2 regions of the Gilliamella sp. Occ4-3 genome follow, and region 2 is predicted to be linked to the other one. Evidence: riboswitches for the same ligand, from Rfam matches in the RefSeq annotation. Region 2 holds a riboswitch; the other holds the start of a gene.
The links. Region 2 has a riboswitch for preQ1 ahead of queD (6-carboxytetrahydropterin synthase QueD). Riboswitches for the same ligand answer to the same signal wherever they lie in the genome.
Positions count from the first base shown of each region.

Region 1: linked by a shared signal. The riboswitch ahead of queF (preQ(1) synthase) and the one ahead of queD (6-carboxytetrahydropterin synthase QueD) in region 2 are both predicted to bind preQ1.

Region 1 is NZ_LZHR01000003.1:63,342-72,117, forward strand. It holds gene A9G44_RS00410 (hypothetical protein) at 1-793, opposite strand, end outside; gene A9G44_RS00415 (7-cyano-7-deazaguanine/7-aminomethyl-7-deazaguanine transporter) at 1,247-1,927, opposite strand; gene queC (7-cyano-7-deazaguanine synthase QueC) at 1,975-2,631, opposite strand; gene queF (preQ(1) synthase) at 2,658-3,131, opposite strand; PreQ1 riboswitch class I at 3,135-3,179, opposite strand; gene A9G44_RS00430 (DUF1090 domain-containing protein) at 3,345-3,800, opposite strand; gene coaA (type I pantothenate kinase) at 3,819-4,754, opposite strand; gene yihI (Der GTPase-activating protein YihI) at 4,923-5,423, shown strand; gene hemN (oxygen-independent coproporphyrinogen III oxidase) at 5,749-7,119, shown strand; gene A9G44_RS00450 (hypothetical protein) at 7,318-8,127, shown strand; gene rsmC (16S rRNA (guanine(1207)-N(2))-methyltransferase RsmC) at 8,238-8,776, opposite strand, start outside.
Region 2 is NZ_LZHR01000118.1:14,142-22,917, reverse strand. It holds gene hisM (histidine ABC transporter permease HisM) at 1-449, opposite strand, end outside; gene A9G44_RS12055 (ABC transporter permease) at 456-1,139, opposite strand; partial or broken gene A9G44_RS12050 (transporter substrate-binding domain-containing protein) at 1,143-1,928, opposite strand; gene clpB (ATP-dependent chaperone ClpB) at 2,352-4,922, opposite strand; PreQ1 riboswitch class I at 5,208-5,253, shown strand; gene queD (6-carboxytetrahydropterin synthase QueD) at 5,257-5,679, shown strand; gene A9G44_RS12035 (7-carboxy-7-deazaguanine synthase QueE) at 5,682-6,296, shown strand; gene A9G44_RS12030 (DUF1176 domain-containing protein) at 6,405-7,472, shown strand; gene pgeF (peptidoglycan editing factor PgeF) at 7,616-8,386, opposite strand; gene rluD (23S rRNA pseudouridine(1911/1915/1917) synthase RluD) at 8,392-8,776, opposite strand, start outside.

The sequences.
Region 1 (8,776 bases), on a different contig from region 2:
GACTTGCATCTACCCCGCCTATATCCAAATCAAAATATAATCCATCAGCCCCCGTAGTAGGAAAATTAAGGTTATAAGAAGATGGATTAATTGACTGTGTTAAAAAACCTTTAGTAGGATCCCATATACTAGATGGACCCGCAAAGCGAGGATTATCTCCAGCAAAATTAGTACCACCAAATATCAAACGAGGCCTTACATAGCAAACTTTAGGCTGCTGTGAATTTGGGTTGATATAATATGACACCGTATTTCCGTTTAAAGTACTTCTATTTGGCACACCATACTTTGTTTCTAAAGTAGCATCCGTACTACTTAATGTTATCCTATAAGGTGCATTACAAATATCTAATATATCACTGCGACTAACGGCATTACTATTTTTATCAGTAAACGATACTGATACATTCCCTGTCGCAGTGACACTATGAGCCCCCTGTCCATCTGCATCATCATCTCCCCATTTACCTTGTGTCACTAAGTCATTTATATTTATTGAGTCGCTTGATGACGGAACTATCATTTCAATATTAGCAAGCGTATCACCTGCATTAGGTAAATGAATTGGCGTCATCACTGAGTTATTATTTTGTGGAGTGAGAACTTGACCGTCCGATAACTTAATACTTATTAAATCATCAGTTGTAGTTAATTTAGTGACGCCACCATCAAGCGTCAAATACGGCGCAGAGCCGTTAATAACCTGTGAGGTCCGAGCTAACAACGCCTGCGAACTCACTGAATATGGCAATAACAACAATGGTGCAAAAACTATGGCTAATTTGGATAACAAGTTGGAAATCGACGGCAATCTTGGCGATTTCGCTAGATTTGATAATAAAAAGCAAAATGGAGTTTGTTTTTGATTACGGTAAAACTTAAATAGATTTAAGGTATAGCACTGCCAATGCCTGTTATTATTATAGCACACAATATCTAACCTCCTGTTAATTTGTGTTTTATTTTTATAATTGTTTATTTTTTAATGAGCTGCGTTTTGCCATAAAATAATCAAAATTATAGCTAACTAAATACTAAAGCGCCAGTTTTTGGCAAAATTTTCTAAAAACCTAGCACAGAATGCAGAATGAAGCCTTCGGCAGCCCGACGCAGGATAAAAGGCTATATTGACCTTTGAGTGTTGTGAAATATTAGTGTATTTTTCAATATTAAACATAAAACTCATCAAAAAAATAAATGAGTTTATGTTTATTTAGGTGAGTAACTAAAATTTAGATTTTAATGATTAATTGTTTTTAGGCATTGCAACTAACTTTTTTAGGATAAAATTGAGAATGACACCATAAAGTGGCAAAAAGAATAATCCGCAAATTAGAATTTTAAAACTATAGTCCATTAACGAAATTTCGATCCAATGATTTGCCATAAATTCATCGTTACTTTGATAAAATGCGATAGCAAAAAAAACAATAGTATCAATACCATTACCAAATATTGCTGATGCTGTTGGGGCAACCCACCATGATTTGTTTTTTCTTAAATAGTTAAAAACAGTAATATCCATTAGTTGTCCAACTAAATAAGCGGCAAAACTAGCCAATGCAATTCGAAATACGAAGCTATTAAATTCCGTCAATGCTAATAATCCAACCCAATGGGTTTCAAAAAATAGTACCGAAATCAGGTATGAAAATAACAATGCAGGAATCATTACAACAAAAATGATTTTTCTGGCTAAACTAGCACCATAAATTCGAATGGTCAGATCGGTAGTTAAAAAGATAAACGGAAAAGTGAATGCCCCCCAAGTTGTTTGAAAACCAAAAATTTCGAATGGGATTTGGACTAAATAATTGCTTGAAGCAATAACCAATATGTGAAAAAAAGCCAACCAGTAAAGCGCTTTTTGCTTTTGTTTACGGGTAAAACTTTTTTCTATCGATTCTGATTGAACATTTAAGTACATCTTTTTTCCTTTTTAATGGGGGTGAGAGAACCCAATGATGAATGAATTTATTTAGCTTGAGCCATATATTCTTGTAGGCCCTTATTGCGCAATAAACAACTTGGACACTTACCACATCCCCCTTCAACACCGTAATAACAGGTATGGGTATGTTTTTGGACATAATCAAGATAACCTAGTTTATCAGCCATTTCCCACGTTTGCGCTTTTGTCAAATACATCAGTGGCGTGATGAGATTAAACGCATAGTCCATAGCTAAATTCATTGATACATTCATTGATTTAATAAAGACATCACGGCAATCTGGATAACCACTAAAATCGGTTTCACAAACTCCAATAATAATGTCAGAAATTCCTTGTTGCTTAGCATGACAGCCAGCCAAAAGTAAAAAAAGCATATTACGCCCATCAACGAAGGTATTGGGGTAATCGCCATCTTGAGCGGCTTTAATTTCTTGAGCGTCATCAATCAACGCATTATTTGTAGTTTGTTTGATAACTGAAGTATCAATAAAAGTTTGCTTAATACCAAGATCATCAGCGATCCATTTGGCTTTTTCAAGCTCTATTACGTGACGTTGACCGTAGTGAAAACTGATTGCCTGAACATTTTCACGTCCATAATCAGCAATGGCTTGCAGTAAGCAAGTAGTTGAGTCTTGCCCACCAGAAAATATAACTAGTGCTTTACGAGTTTGCATTAATGTTCCTGTTAAGACAGATTAAATTAGCGATTATCCACTTTTTCTGGATACATGTCGTGATTGGCTAATCGATTAGCCGCAACTTGTTCCCAATGAGTACCCGATTTGCCATAATTGGCATAAGGATCAATCGAAATGCCGCCACGAGGTGTAAATTTTCCCCAGACTTCGATATATTTAGGATCCATTAATTTAATAAGATCTTTCATAATGATATTAATACAATCTTCGTGGTAATCGCCATGATTCCGAAAGCTGAACAGATAGAGTTTTAACGATTTACTTTCGACCATTTTAATATTGGGTACGTACGAAATATAAATTGTCGCAAAATCAGGTTGCCCCGTGATAGGACAAAGACTAGTAAACTCTGGGCAATTAAATTTAACAAAATAATCGTTATTCGGGTGTTTATTATCGAACGTTTCGAGTATTTCAGGGCAATAGGTTGTTGGATAGCGAACAGACTGATCGCCTAGTAGTGTAATTTTACTCATTATTTTTCCTTAGTTTTTTAGCGTGGGAGGTTCACGAACCACGTAACAAGGCGCACACCATACTCTTTTTGCTTTAAAAAGTCTAGTATGACAATAGATTTATAAAAAATGTAAAACTAACACCGTCAACAATAACTATTGATGGTGTTAATAATAAAATATCGTTGAAGAGCAAATAAATCAAGAATCGGGAAATACTCTGCCTGATATCGTTTATTTCGCTCCCAATTCTTTATAAAAATCAGATAATTTAGTTTTAGCTTCATTAAGTTCTTTTTCAGCATCAGCTAATTTTGTTTGTTGTTTGACAATTTTCTGTTCATTATCTTTATCTTTCGCTTTCGCTTTTGATTTTGATTTTGCTTGTTCTAATTCTTTAGTTCTTTCAGCCACTTTATTTGATTTTTCGTTAATCTCTTTTTTATATTTGGCTTCTAAATCATCATTTGAACAATGCTTATTTAAGTTACGTAATGCTTTTTCAAGCCCTTGGATTTGATGAGAATTATTATTTTTTTTAGCATAATCAATCTGTTTTTCAATAGCCTGTTTTTTGCTTTCACACGTAAGTCCCTTTAGTTGTTCATTTGAAGCATAAGCACCAAATGATAATGAGATAGCTAACGTAATGACACTCAATTTACTTACTAACCGAATTACTGATTTCATACGAATTTTTCCTTAATTTTATTTTCTTAATTGAACACAATTGACTTTATGATCTTTACCTTTAGTTAGAATAAGGTTCGCTCGTTCTTTTGTAGGTAAAATATTTTCAACTAAATTTAATTCATTAATTTCTCGCCAAATACGATTGGCAATATTTGTAGCTTCATGTTCTGGAAGTTTTGAGTAGTGATTAAAATAAGAGTTAGGATCGCTAAATGCACCCTCCCTAAATTTTAAAAACCGATTTACATACCAATCATGTAATAATGACACATCAGCATCAACATAAATTGAAAAATCGACATAATCCGAAACAAAAACACGATTATTCGCTTGTGGATAATTCAGCGTACTTTGCAGTACATTCAAACCTTCAAGAATCAAAATGTCAGGACTATCAATAACGATTTCTTCATCTTCGACAATATCATAAACTAAATGAGAATAAACGGGTGCTTTAACTTGTGCCTGCCCTGATTTTATATCAGCAACAAAATTAAGCAATTTTTTTATATCGTAAGACTGAGGAAACCCTTTTTTATTCATTATTCCATGTTCTTCAAGATATCTATTTGGATATAAAAAACCATCAGTTGTTACCAAAGATACTTTGCGGTGTTCAGGCCAACGGGTTAATAATGCTTGTAGTACTCTAGCGGTAGTACTTTTACCTACAGCAACACTGCCTGCAATGCCAATAATGTAAGGTGTTTTTTGACTTTTACCTAAGAATTTAGATAAAACAGCTTGCCGATTAAAATTATTGCTGATGTAATAATTAAGTAATCTAGATAAAGGTAGATAAATTTCACTCACTTCATCCATGGATAAATCTTCATTAATACCTTGTAACGAAACTAATTCTTCTGCTGTTAAAGTCATTGGTACCGTATTACGTAAGCTAGCCCATTCTTGACGATTGAATTTCAGATAAGGGCTTAAGTGATTTTTCATTTTATTGTTCTCTAATTCGGTCTAACAAATTTATTCGGCTCAGATTATACATAAATTTATTTTTTTACAATCTTAAATTAGCATGACGTCTTCATCATAGCTATATTTTGGACTTACTGATAAAATACGTTTGTAAAATGATTAACCCTAATATTAGACAGAGATTTTATGTTAAAAAATAAATCAAAACAGAAAGCTAAAAAAAGCCGTCAAGAGATTAATGAAGAATCTCGGGAACTGAAGCGTAAACGCAAACACAAAGGTTTACCAAGTGGCTCTCGCTTTAATAAACTAAATAATAATAAAAATAAAAATTCGACAAAAACAACCAAAGATCCAAGAGTGGGGAGCAAAAAACCTATTTCTTTAATTGTCGAAGATTCTAACAATATAGAAAAACCTGTTAAACAATCTAAAACAATTAAAACGATTTTATCACCTCAACAAGAATTAGAACAATTAGAGAACGATCCAAAATTAGATATGTTACTTGATCTAGTCGAGCAAAAAGCCAAACTCACTAAAGATCAACAAATTTATCTTGATAGCAAATTGAATCGTATCGATGAACTGATGCAAGAGCTTGGTTATACTGATGACGACTTTGATGATTTTGATGAATTAGACGAAAAGAAAGAAGATATTGTTAGTTTATTAAAACGAAACTAATAATAGGAAAATATAATTAGCAATCGTGATAGTATGTGTCTTGATATGAGTAGGAATATCATCCAAAAGTAATATTCCTACTGATAATTTAAACTTAGAATCCATTACTTTTATTCAGTCAATTAATAATTAAAAGTGAGCAATTCATAGTGCCAATATTAATTATGTTAAGTTTATATTTTGGGTTATTGATTTGCACATTGTTATATTTAAATAAAACTAATCGAATCAAAATTAAAACCAAAATCAAGAACCAACAAAAAGCAATAGTAAAAACTCATAAAAATAACAACACTAAAGATAGACATAAGCGGAAGTAAAAAGCATGACTGATACGCAATTATGGGATCAAGCGTTAATTGAAAAATATAATTATTCTGGCCCAAGATATACCTCTTACCCTACTGCACTTGAATTTAACGAAAAATTTAATGAGCAAGAATTTTTATCGGCGGCAACTCGTTATCCCACAAAACCGTTATCGCTTTATGTGCATATTCCGTTTTGTCATAAGCTTTGTTATTTTTGTGGTTGTAATAAGCTTATTACTCGCCAAACACAAAAAGTTACCAAATACCTTGACATTTTAGATATTGAAATTGCCGAACGCGCAAAATTATTTAAACATCGCACGGTAACACAAATGCACTGGGGTGGTGGTACACCAACTTTTTTAAACGATGCTGAAATTACTCGATTGATTACCTCGTTAAAAAAGCATTTTAATTTTGTTGCTAATGCCGAACTATCCATCGAAATTGATCCGCGTGAAATAACACCACAAACAATTGACCATTTAGCAAGTGTTGGTTTTAATAGGCTAAGTATGGGAATTCAAGATTTTAATCACGAAATCCAAAGCCTAATTAATCGTGAACAAGATGAAACATTAATACGGTCTCTTATTAATCAAGCACGTAAAAATAATTTTCACTCAATTAGTTTAGATTTAATTTATGGTCTACCAAAACAAACCATTGAAAGTTTTGCCGAAACGCTCAATAAAGTGATTGATATTTCTCCCGATCGTTTAAGTGTATTTAATTATGCCCACTTACCAAGCCGTTTTGCTGCCCAACGTAAAATTAAAGATGATGATTTGCCTAATGCCAATCAAAAATTGCAGATTCTACAAACTAGCATTAAAAAGTTAACCGAAGCTGGTTATCACTTTATCGGTATGGATCATTTTGCTAAGCCCTCTGATGAATTAGCTATTGCTCAACAAGAAAATAAATTGCATCGTAATTTTCAGGGGTATACAACTCAAGGCGATGCTGATTTACTTGGACTTGGTGTGTCGGCCATTAGTATGTTAGGTGATAGTTATGCGCAAAATCAGAAAGATCTAAAAATCTATCAAACTCAGGTTGAGCAAAAAGGACATGGATTATGGAAAGGATTCACCTTAAATCGTGACGATAAGATTCGTCGTGATGTGATAAAACAGCTTATCTGCCATTTTCATTTAGATAAAAATGTTATTGAACAACAATACCAAATTCAATTTGATGATTATTTTGCTGAAGATTTAAAATTACTGGCGCCATTTCAAAAAGATGGATTAGTGACAATCAATAACAATATAATCGAAGTCCAACCTAAAGGACATTTATTGATACGCAATATTTGTATGTGCTTTGATATTTATATGCGAAAAATGGCAAGGCAGCAGCAGTTTTCTAGGGTTATTTAATTTGAAGTCGTTTGTCAAATTGCCGTAAACAATATGAGTAATTCCTACAAAGTAAATATTATGATAATATTTATTCTAATTTAATAAAAAATAATAAATAAATTATTTATTTTATTGTGATTAAAGGTTAGCTTTTAAATTCACAATTTTAGCCTTAGACATGAAATTTTTATTTTTAATAAGGAGTATATTGATAAAATGGCATTGATGAATAAATTAGTAGAAGTATTTCCAACTCGCCCTTTAAAAGTCATGAATTTAAAGCAAGAAGGCTCAATGCATCAAATAAGAAGATTACTTGCAGCAATAATTCTCTTTGCGTTAGCTTTATTTATGGCCATAAGAAATTATCCTGGATTAATTGATGATTATAAAATATCACAGAATCCTGTTGTGGTTGACTATGATGTAGAAGGAACATGTCGTGCAAGACGTATTGTTGATAACTGTTCAGTAAAAATTACCACTGATACAGGACAAGTTATTAAGCGTGATTATACTTTCATTGGGGGGAAAAAAGGAAATTATCAAGTTGTAACTGTCGCTTCGGCCGATGATCCATCACTAGTAACAATCAATTTAGCTATTGATAATATGCGGACTGTATTTTTGACTACTACTGTTCTTATTCTTTTGTTGTTGTTGGTTACATGGATGAGTTTAGGATGTTTCTTAAGAACACATAAAATGATAAAAGTTATCAAGGAAATTAACGGGCAAAAATTAACACCTGTTATTGTACCAGTTAAACTAGTCTCTTATGGTAAAATAATAACTGCCTTATATCGTGCAAGCAATGCACAAGGAATAAATGCTAAATATGCAGCCAATTTTAATAAAGACTCAAACGGTGGACCAATCATTATAGGTGATAAGATTAGAAATAAATGTAATGTGTTGGCCGTAGTTGGAGAAAGCAACTCTGTTCCTATTCTTCTTGACCAAGAATTTATGCGCTGTGATTTTACCTATAATGAAATGCAGGCATTAAAAGAAGCTCTCTCTTAATCCAGATATGATATCAAGAATAGTGAAATCAGTTTGTTTTTAAATATTTAAATTTTGTACCTAGGGCGATAACATCGCCCTATTTTTTTAAACAAAATAAATAGCACTTATTAATGGCTTGCTAGATAAACCTTAAATTTCGTCGTTTGGGCAATCACTTCAACGCTTTTGAATGTTTCATCTAAAATGGTTTGATACGGTAAAAATGAATTTGCCACAATGCACAAATAACCATTTAATTTTAGGTGTTTTTTTGCTTCTTTGATTAACGTATTAACGGCCGTGTAATCAGTTTGTTTACCATCATGAAAAGGTGGATTCGAAACAATAAGATGATATTTATCATTTAGATTTGAAAAAACGTCACTCGCTACTACTGTGGCATTAACATGATTACGGTTTAACGTGGCTTTACTTGATTCAATTGCTGCACAGCTTACATCAGATAACGTTAGTGCTATATCAGGGTTTAATTTACCTAGCACCGTGGACAAAATGCCCGAACCACATCCCACATCTAATACATTACCTTTAATAATATCAGTACGATCCATCAATGCATTTAACAGTAATTCACTACCAGCATCTAACCCTTTTTGGCTAAAAACACCAGGTAAACTTTTGATTTCAATATTCTGATTTTCAATAG
Region 2 (8,776 bases):
ATATAACGATAAAGTTGAAAACGATTAAAACCAAGTGCTGTTGCGGCTTGAATTTCGCCATTTGGCACATTCCGCATGGCACCAGCAAAAACCTCAGTAGTATAGGCGCAAGTGTTTAAGGTGAAAGCTAACACCGTACAATTTAAACCACTTTGAAAAAAATCCCCTAACCAAGTATTATTTTTAACCACACTTAAGGTATATATGCCAGTATAAATAATCAATAACTTCACATATAAAGGCGTACCTCGAAAAATATAAGTAAATAGCCAAATAGGTAATTTAATCAGTTTATTTTGCGAGTTTCGCCCTACCGCTAACGCTAGTGACAAAATTCCCCCCATTAAAACCGATAAAATCAAAATCCACAGCGTCATCGCAAGACCAGTGATATTATAACCATCGGTCCATAATAGTGATTGCCAATATTGTTGAATAATTTCTAACATGAGTTCTTATAACTTAGTTTTGGTAATGCCAATAGAATAATGCCGTTCAAACCACCATAAAATGATATTAGATATTGACGTAAAAAACAGATAAAACGCCCCGGCAATCAAAGCAAATAATAAAGGTTGGTACAGTGCTTCACCTGCATTTTTAGTAGCTTTGACTAAATCCGATAACCCCAATAACGACACTAATGCTGTAGCTTTTAACACCACTAACCAATTATTAGCAATACCTGGCAAGGCAAAGCGCATCATTAAAGGAAACATTACATACCCAAATACTTGCACTTTACTTAAACCAAGCGCTGTTGCTGCCGCTAAGGTATTTCTAGAAACCGCAAGATAAGCTCCTCTAAAAGTTTCGGTAAAATATGCCCCATAAATAAAGCCTAACGTAACTATACCAGCGATTAAAGGATCAACTTCAATAAAAGGAGCGTTAAAATAATCAGTTATATTATTAACCAAAAACTGCAAGCCAAAAAAGATTAGCATCATCAATACTAAATCAGGTACACCTCGAATTAACGATGTATAAGCCTGACAAAGCATATTACATACTTTTGAATGACTCAGTTTACCTAATGCACAAACAATACCAAGTATCATGACCAGTAGTAGCGATGTCAATGCTAAAATAATAGTCAACCATGCACCTTGACAAATTAAAGAAATATACCCCTCCATGGTTTATTTTTTATTACCGTGCACATTAAAATCAAAATACTTATTGTTTATTTTTTGTAGGTACCATCAGCTAAGAGGTCTTTTAAAGCTAGGTTAAAAGACTTGCGCAATTCATTATCATTTTTACGAAAACCAATTCCCACTCCGACATCAAAGTAGTTCACATCGGTTAGAGCATCACCAGAAAAAAAAACCTTTACCTTGTAGCTGTTTTAAAAAGGCATAACTGCCAGTCACTTCGTCTTGTAATGCCGCATCTAAACGACCAGCCACTAGATCAGAAAATACTTGTAACTGATTTTGATAAGGCACAATAACTACACCGTTCGGGCGCCACATCTCGTTGGCAAAATGTTCTTGCGATGTTCCTTGCTCAACACCAACACGCTTACCTTTCAATGACTCAGCATTAGGCATTAAATTAGTACCCTCTTTAACAATCAAACGTGAATAAGTCATAAAGATTTCGTCAGAAAAAGCGATCTGTTTTTTACGTTTTTCGGTCATCATTAGCGAAGACGAGATAATATCAATCTTTCTTGATAATAACGACGGGATCAAAGCATCGAAGTCGGTCGATTGAAAAGTACATTTAATATTGATCTTTTCACACAATGCTTTCGTGATTTCAATGTTGAATCCAGTAACTTCACCATTAGCATCAATAAAATCAAAAGGCGCATAGGACGTATCCGAACCAACTTTAATCGATTCAGGTAACGCAGCATAACTTGCCATTGGCAAGCTTAAACAACCGAAAATAAATAATTTTTTTAATAAATTCTTCATGTTTAATCTTTCCTTTTTTATTTAAGGCGATAATATAACGTGTTCTAAGGTAATTTTATAATAAAAAAAAAGTTATTATTGTGCTGTATAAAATTAGAATTACTTAATGGCAAAAACCCTAGACAAAATAGTTAAAGTTGTTACTTTTAACAACTAACAAAAAGCTAGTTTGATTGAGCTTTGGTTGCAAAACCTTGAAAACGGTTTTAAAAAAATTTTGTCAAAAAGTTTCAGGTAACTATATGTTAAAGTATAAAATGAGTTGTTTAGTTGGGTTCGGGTTTGTGTTGTTATTTTATTCATCAGACATCCATTTTGCGTAAATAATGTTTGTCTGATTAAATTCTAAGTACTATAGGTAAACTAAATTGTATCAAGCATAAAAAACCGACCATAAAGGTCGGTTTGTCTTTTGAAGTTTTATTACTGTTGAGCTTCGATGTTGCCGCCAACTAAATCTAGATGAATAGTTTTACCCGAGACTAATTTACCTGACAGTATTTGTTGTGCCAATGGGTTTTCGATCTCTTGTTGGATCGATCGTTTTAACGGTCTTGCTCCATAAATTGGGTCAAAGCCAACCTTAGCTAAATGTTCAAGTGCCGCATCCGAAATATCCAATTGGTAACCACGTTCTTCTAAACGTTTTTCAACGTGTGCTAACTGAATTTTTGCAATCGCTTTAATGTTTTCTTGACCTAATGGGTGGAATACCACGGTTTCGTCAATACGATTGATAAATTCTGGTCTAAAGTGTTTGGTTACAACCGTCATCACTAGAGATTTTATTTCGTCATAACTTAGTTCAACTTGACCTCGGATTAGGTCAGAACCTAAGTTTGATGTCATAATTATGACAGTGTTACGAAAATCAACTGTGCGACCTTGACCATCTGTTAAGCGCCCATCATCCAATACTTGCAGTAAGATATTAAAGACATCTGGGTGTGCTTTTTCGACTTCATCAAGTAAAATTACTGAGTATGGTCGTCGTCTAACTGCTTCGGTTAAATACCCCCCTTCTTCATACCCAACATAACCTGGAGGTGCACCAATTAAGCGAGCAACGGAGTGTTTTTCCATAAACTCTGACATATCTATACGCACCATAGCATCTTCGCTGTCAAACATAAAATTAGCCAATGATTTGCAAAGCTCGGTTTTACCGACACCAGTTGGTCCTAAGAATAGGAATGATCCAATCGGTTTATTTGGATCTGAAAGCCCTGCTCGGCTACGTCGAATCGCATTTGCAACCGCTAATACTGCTTCATTTTGACCTATTACACGTTTATGTAAGGCATCTTCCATGTGCAATAGTTTATCTTTTTCGCTCTCAAGCATTCTAGAAACTGGAATACCTGTCGCTTTAGATAATACTTCTGCAATTTCGTTATCGGTCACTTTGTTACGCAATAACTTCATGGTTTTGCCTTCTAACTGCGTTGCTGAAGCAAGTTTCTTTTCGAGCTCTGGAATTTTGCCATATTGTAATTCTGACATTTTGTTCAAGTCGCCAGCTCGACGAGCTTGCTCTATCTCAGTACGTGCCTTTTCTAGTTCTGCTTTGATGTTTTGAGTCCCCGAAACAGCTGCCTTTTCTGACTTCCACTCTTCTTCAAGTGAAGCATATTCCTTTTCTTTTTCAGAAAGTTCATCATTTAACATTTGTAGTCGCTTTTTACTCGCATCATCAGATTCTTTTTTAAGCGCTTGTTGTTCAAGTTTAAGTTGAATTATGCGCCTTTCAAGTCGATCTAAAGATTCTGGTTTTGAATCCATTTGCATACGAATACTTGATGCGGCCTCGTCAATTAAATCAATCGCTTTGTCAGGTAACATGCGATCAGAAATATAACGATGCGATAATGTAGCCGCAGCTACGATTGCCGGATCGGTTATTTGCACATGGTGATGCAGTTCATAACGTTCTTTTAAACCACGCAAAATAGCGATAGTATCTTCAACTGTTGGTTCGGCAACATACACTTTTTGGAAACGACGCTCTAACGCAGGATCTTTTTCAATATATTGACGGTATTCATCAAGCGTTGTTGCTCCCACGCAGTGTAATTCACCACGAGCTAATGCGGGTTTTAACATATTACCAGCATCCATTGCTCCATCGCTTTTTCCTGCGCCAACCATGGTATGGATTTCGTCAATAAATAATATAATGCGACCTTCTTCTTTTGCTAAGTCTTTAAGCACGGCTTTTAGGCGTTCTTCAAATTCCCCTCGATATTTGGCACCAGCAATTAATGCCCCCATGTCTAATGATAAAACGCGTTTATGTCGTAATCCTTCAGGGACTTCACGGTTAACAATACGTTGTGCTAATCCTTCTACAATAGCAGTTTTCCCTACACCTGGTTCCCCAATTAATACTGGATTATTTTTAGTACGACGTTGTAATACCTGAATAGTTCGACGGATTTCTTCATCACGACCAATAACAGGATCAAGCTTACCTTGTTCTGCTCGTTGAGTTAAATCAATGGTGTATTTTTTAAGTGCACCGCGTTGATCTTCTGCATTAGGATCGTTCACGTTATCGCTACCTCTTACTTGATTAACTGCTTGGCTAAATTTATCTTTATTAACACCTGATCTTTTAAGAAGATCGCCTAAACTGCCCTTATCTTCTAAAGCGGCTAATATAAAGAGTTCTGATGAAATATAGCTATCACCGTTCTTTTGGGATAATTTATCGCAAAGATTTAATACTCGAACAAAATCTTGCGATGGAATAACATCTCCACCCACACCTTGAACTTGGGGTAATCGGTCAATAGCTTGAGCTAATTCTTGTTGTAAATTAACAATATTTGCACCTGCTGCAATCAATAAAGGCATTACACTACTCCCTTCTTGATTAAGCATGGCTGATAGGACATGCACAGGCTCTATATATTGATTGTCTTTACCTAATGCCATTGACTGCGCATCAGCTAAAGCTTGTTGAAACTTATTTGTTAGTTTATCTAACCTCATAGTGTTTATCTCCTGAGCAATAAATTTGGATTAAACGCTTAACACATTTAATCCATTTGCATGTGATCTAAATGAGTGTTGCAACCTAAATTTCAAGAGCTAAGTTAAAATATTTTTTACAAAATTTATACAACAAGATTATCAAATATGTAAGAATTAATTGACATAAAAATAAAGCTGTTTGCAATTCAAGCAATTACATCTAAATTTCGTTTTAAGATATACTGGTAAGATGACAAATTCACTTTTATCCCTTATATTGTTACCTTTATTTTGTTAGGTTCGCTAACCGTGGTTCGCAACCCATCCCACGAAAAAAAACTAGGAATATAAAATGTTCAAAATAGCCAAAGAGTTTCAATTTGATGCTTGTCACATGTTAGATGGGCACAATAAAAAGTGTCATAATCTGCACGGCCACACTTATCGCCTATTAGTTGAAATTAGCGGAGAGCTTATTGATAACGGCTCAAGCCAAGATATGGTCATGGATTATGCCGATTTAAAGCTAATAGTTAAACAACATATTGTCGATCCGTTAGATCACGCCTATCTTTACAATCAACATAACCCTAATGAGTGCCGTATCGCGTCGTTACTACAAGAAATGGATCGTAAAATTTTTGCCTTTCCATGTAGAACCACCGCAGAAGGAATGAGCAAATTTATTTTTGATTGCTTATCGCAATATTTGCCTGTTTCGATGATCAAACTATGGGAAACGCCAACTTCATATTGTGAATATCATCGGAGTTAATGATGATTGAATTTCGTATTGTTGAAATCTTCGAATCCTTACAAGGCGAAGGTTATAATACTGGCATGCCTGCTGTTTTTATTCGTTTTGCAGGATGCAATTTAAATTGCGCCTGGTGTGACACTAATTTTCGAAAATTTACTCGATTCACGTTAGATGCTTTAATGACTAAAGTGAGCGAATATAAAAGCAAAAATATTATTATTACAGGTGGCGAACCGACAATGGTTAAAGCGTTACCTGAATTGCTTTTGCCACTCAAAAAAGCTGGTTATTTCATCGCCATTGAAAGCAACGGTCTTGGTAAAGTCGATCCGCTTATTGATTATATTGCGCTAAGCCCTAAATTTTGTTATCAGTCACGCTATCAAAAAATAGTACAACCAATAGCAAATGAAGTACGCATAGTAGCCGAAAATCACTGCGATTTTATTCCTTTTTGCCAATATATCGAAACTCATATTCAAGCCAAACGCTATTATCTATCTCCTTGTGAAAAAGATGGTGCATTTAATATGTTTGAAACGATAGAGTTGTTAGGAAAAATCAACCAAAATCGACTGAATAATAAATGGCTTTTGAGTGTGCAAAGCCACAAGTTTGCCAATATAGAATGATAAATTAGTACTAAAGAGAACTAATTAAATATTCATAAAATCAAGAAGTTTTATTAATTTTAATTGAATAATTGTTTAATCTATAATAACCTCATATAAATTATTTATATGGAATTAACTGTCATGCGTTTTTGCTATTGTTTATTGCTAACTTTGTTTACAACTCCAGTTATAGCTTGGGATATAGTTTGTGATAATACTTTAACTTGTCGTGTTATAGAATATAGTGATATATCTGATACAGGAGTGATAAAATCGTCAATTTTATTCCAGCGAAAAGCGGGGGCCAATCAGCCAGTTGAAATTTATGTTAGAACAAAAAATAACAAAGAAGAAGATGAAGAAGATATTGAAATTAAAAACACTCAACAATTAGATAATTCATTGGCTGCATTCATTAATCAAGAGTATTTAGGCGAATTAAAAGAAATACAAAATAATATTTATCAGTTGTCACAATTCCAAGCTACAAAAATTATTCAAGCATTTACAAAAAATGAAAAAGTTATATTCCGTAACAATAGAAGTCAATCATCTTATACCAATGGCGGATTTTATGATGTCATGTTAACAATGGACAAAAAACAAGGACGGGTTGGTACAACTGGCGCAGTTATAGCACATGGTAATAAAAATGAATCAAACGTTTATGCACCAATACCTGTACCAACTATAAAAAAAGGTAAAGTAATTGCTCCAGAACAAAGTCAAAAACTTAATACCAATGAAGTAATTAAAATATTCCCTCAATTCAAAAAACGCTATATACATGAAGCTAAATGTGATGCTTATGATTTAGAAGATCCTTATTATGATGAAACACAAGGATATGATAAAAGATTTCGGTTAATTAAATTAGATAATAACCACGATTTACTTGAAACTAGGTGTTGGTTTAGCGCATATAACTCAGGTAACGCCTATTGGATAATTTCTAACACTGCTAAACTAAGTAATAAAAATATAAAATTTATAAATAATGAGGGCAATACATACAAAAATGGAACAATATCCAGTATAGCTAAGCTAAGAGGTGAGGGAGATTGTTTAGAAAAATCTAGCTGGACTTGGAATGGACATAAATTTATGCTTTCCTCTAATATAAGTACTGGTGAATGCTTAGGTTTTGACGGTGGGGCTTGGGAATTACCTTCTTTTGTTAGCGAAATAAAATAACAATTGAACAATAGAAAGCCTTCAGATCTTATGGCGGTTTAAATATTATAATTTTATATATTAACATTTACCGCAGATCTTTATACTATAAATATTTTACAAAGCAGCTAAAAATTGAAGGTTTTTAGCTTAAAAAAACTCTTTTATTCAAACCAGATCATTGATGCCATTCTACCAGTTCTATTTTCACGTCGATAAGAGAAGAATTCATCTTGTTCAGTATAAGTACAATAATCACCACCAAAAATTTGCGTTACTCCTACTGCTTGTAAACGTTGTTTGGCAATTAGATATAGGTCTGCTAGGTATTTTTGTTCAGTTGGGTTGATCAATTTAAACGCTTCTTGTGCTTTTGGATCGACTTTTTCAAATTGTTGTTTGACTTCAATACCTACCTCAAATTTTTTGACACTAATGGCTGGTCCCATCCAAGCAATGATGTTTGATGGTGAGCTTGAAAATTTTTTGATTGTTTCTTCTAATATACCATTACATAATCCTCGCCAACCGGCATGGGCAGCTGCAACTTCGTCACCTTTTGTTGTACAAAAAAGTACAGGCATGCAATCTGCGGTTAACACCACACTAACTTGCTTAGGTTGATTGGTATATGATCCATCAGCTTCAAAAGTTTGATAAGAATCGATGTTACCTGTTGGAGGCTGTAAAGCAATTTGTGATATATCAAGCACTGTTGTGCTGTGAGTTTGCGTTAACCAATACGGTTCGCTTGGTATTTGTTCGGCTTGAATAATTCTTCGGCGGTTTTCAGCAATATGTTCTGAATTATCACCAGTTCGATTTCCCATATTTAAACTTGCAAATGGCGCTAAACTAACGCCACCAGTCCGTGTTGAAGTAAAGGCATGAATTTTTTTTGGGGCTGTCCAATATGGGTAAATCGATTTAATCATATTTATCACCAATCTAGTTCATCTTTATGCTGTTCGGTATCTTCTTGTAAAGCTTGTATTAAATTTTGCATATCTTCAGGAATAGGAGCATGCCATTCCATTTGTTCACCTGTTATAGGATGATATAATCGCAACATGGTAGCGTGTAATGCTTGGCGATTAAAATCGCGTAAGGTTTGAATGAAGGATTCACTAGCCCCCTTAGGCGGCCTTGGTCTTCCACCATAGAGTGGGTCACCAATTAGTGGGTGAGCAATATGTGCCATGTGCACACGGATTTGGTGAGTTCGCCCTGTTTCTAAGCGCAATCGCAAACGTGTATGTAGGCGATATTTTTCCATCACTCTATAATGGGTAACCGCTGGTTTACCCGTTGGGAATACAGCCATA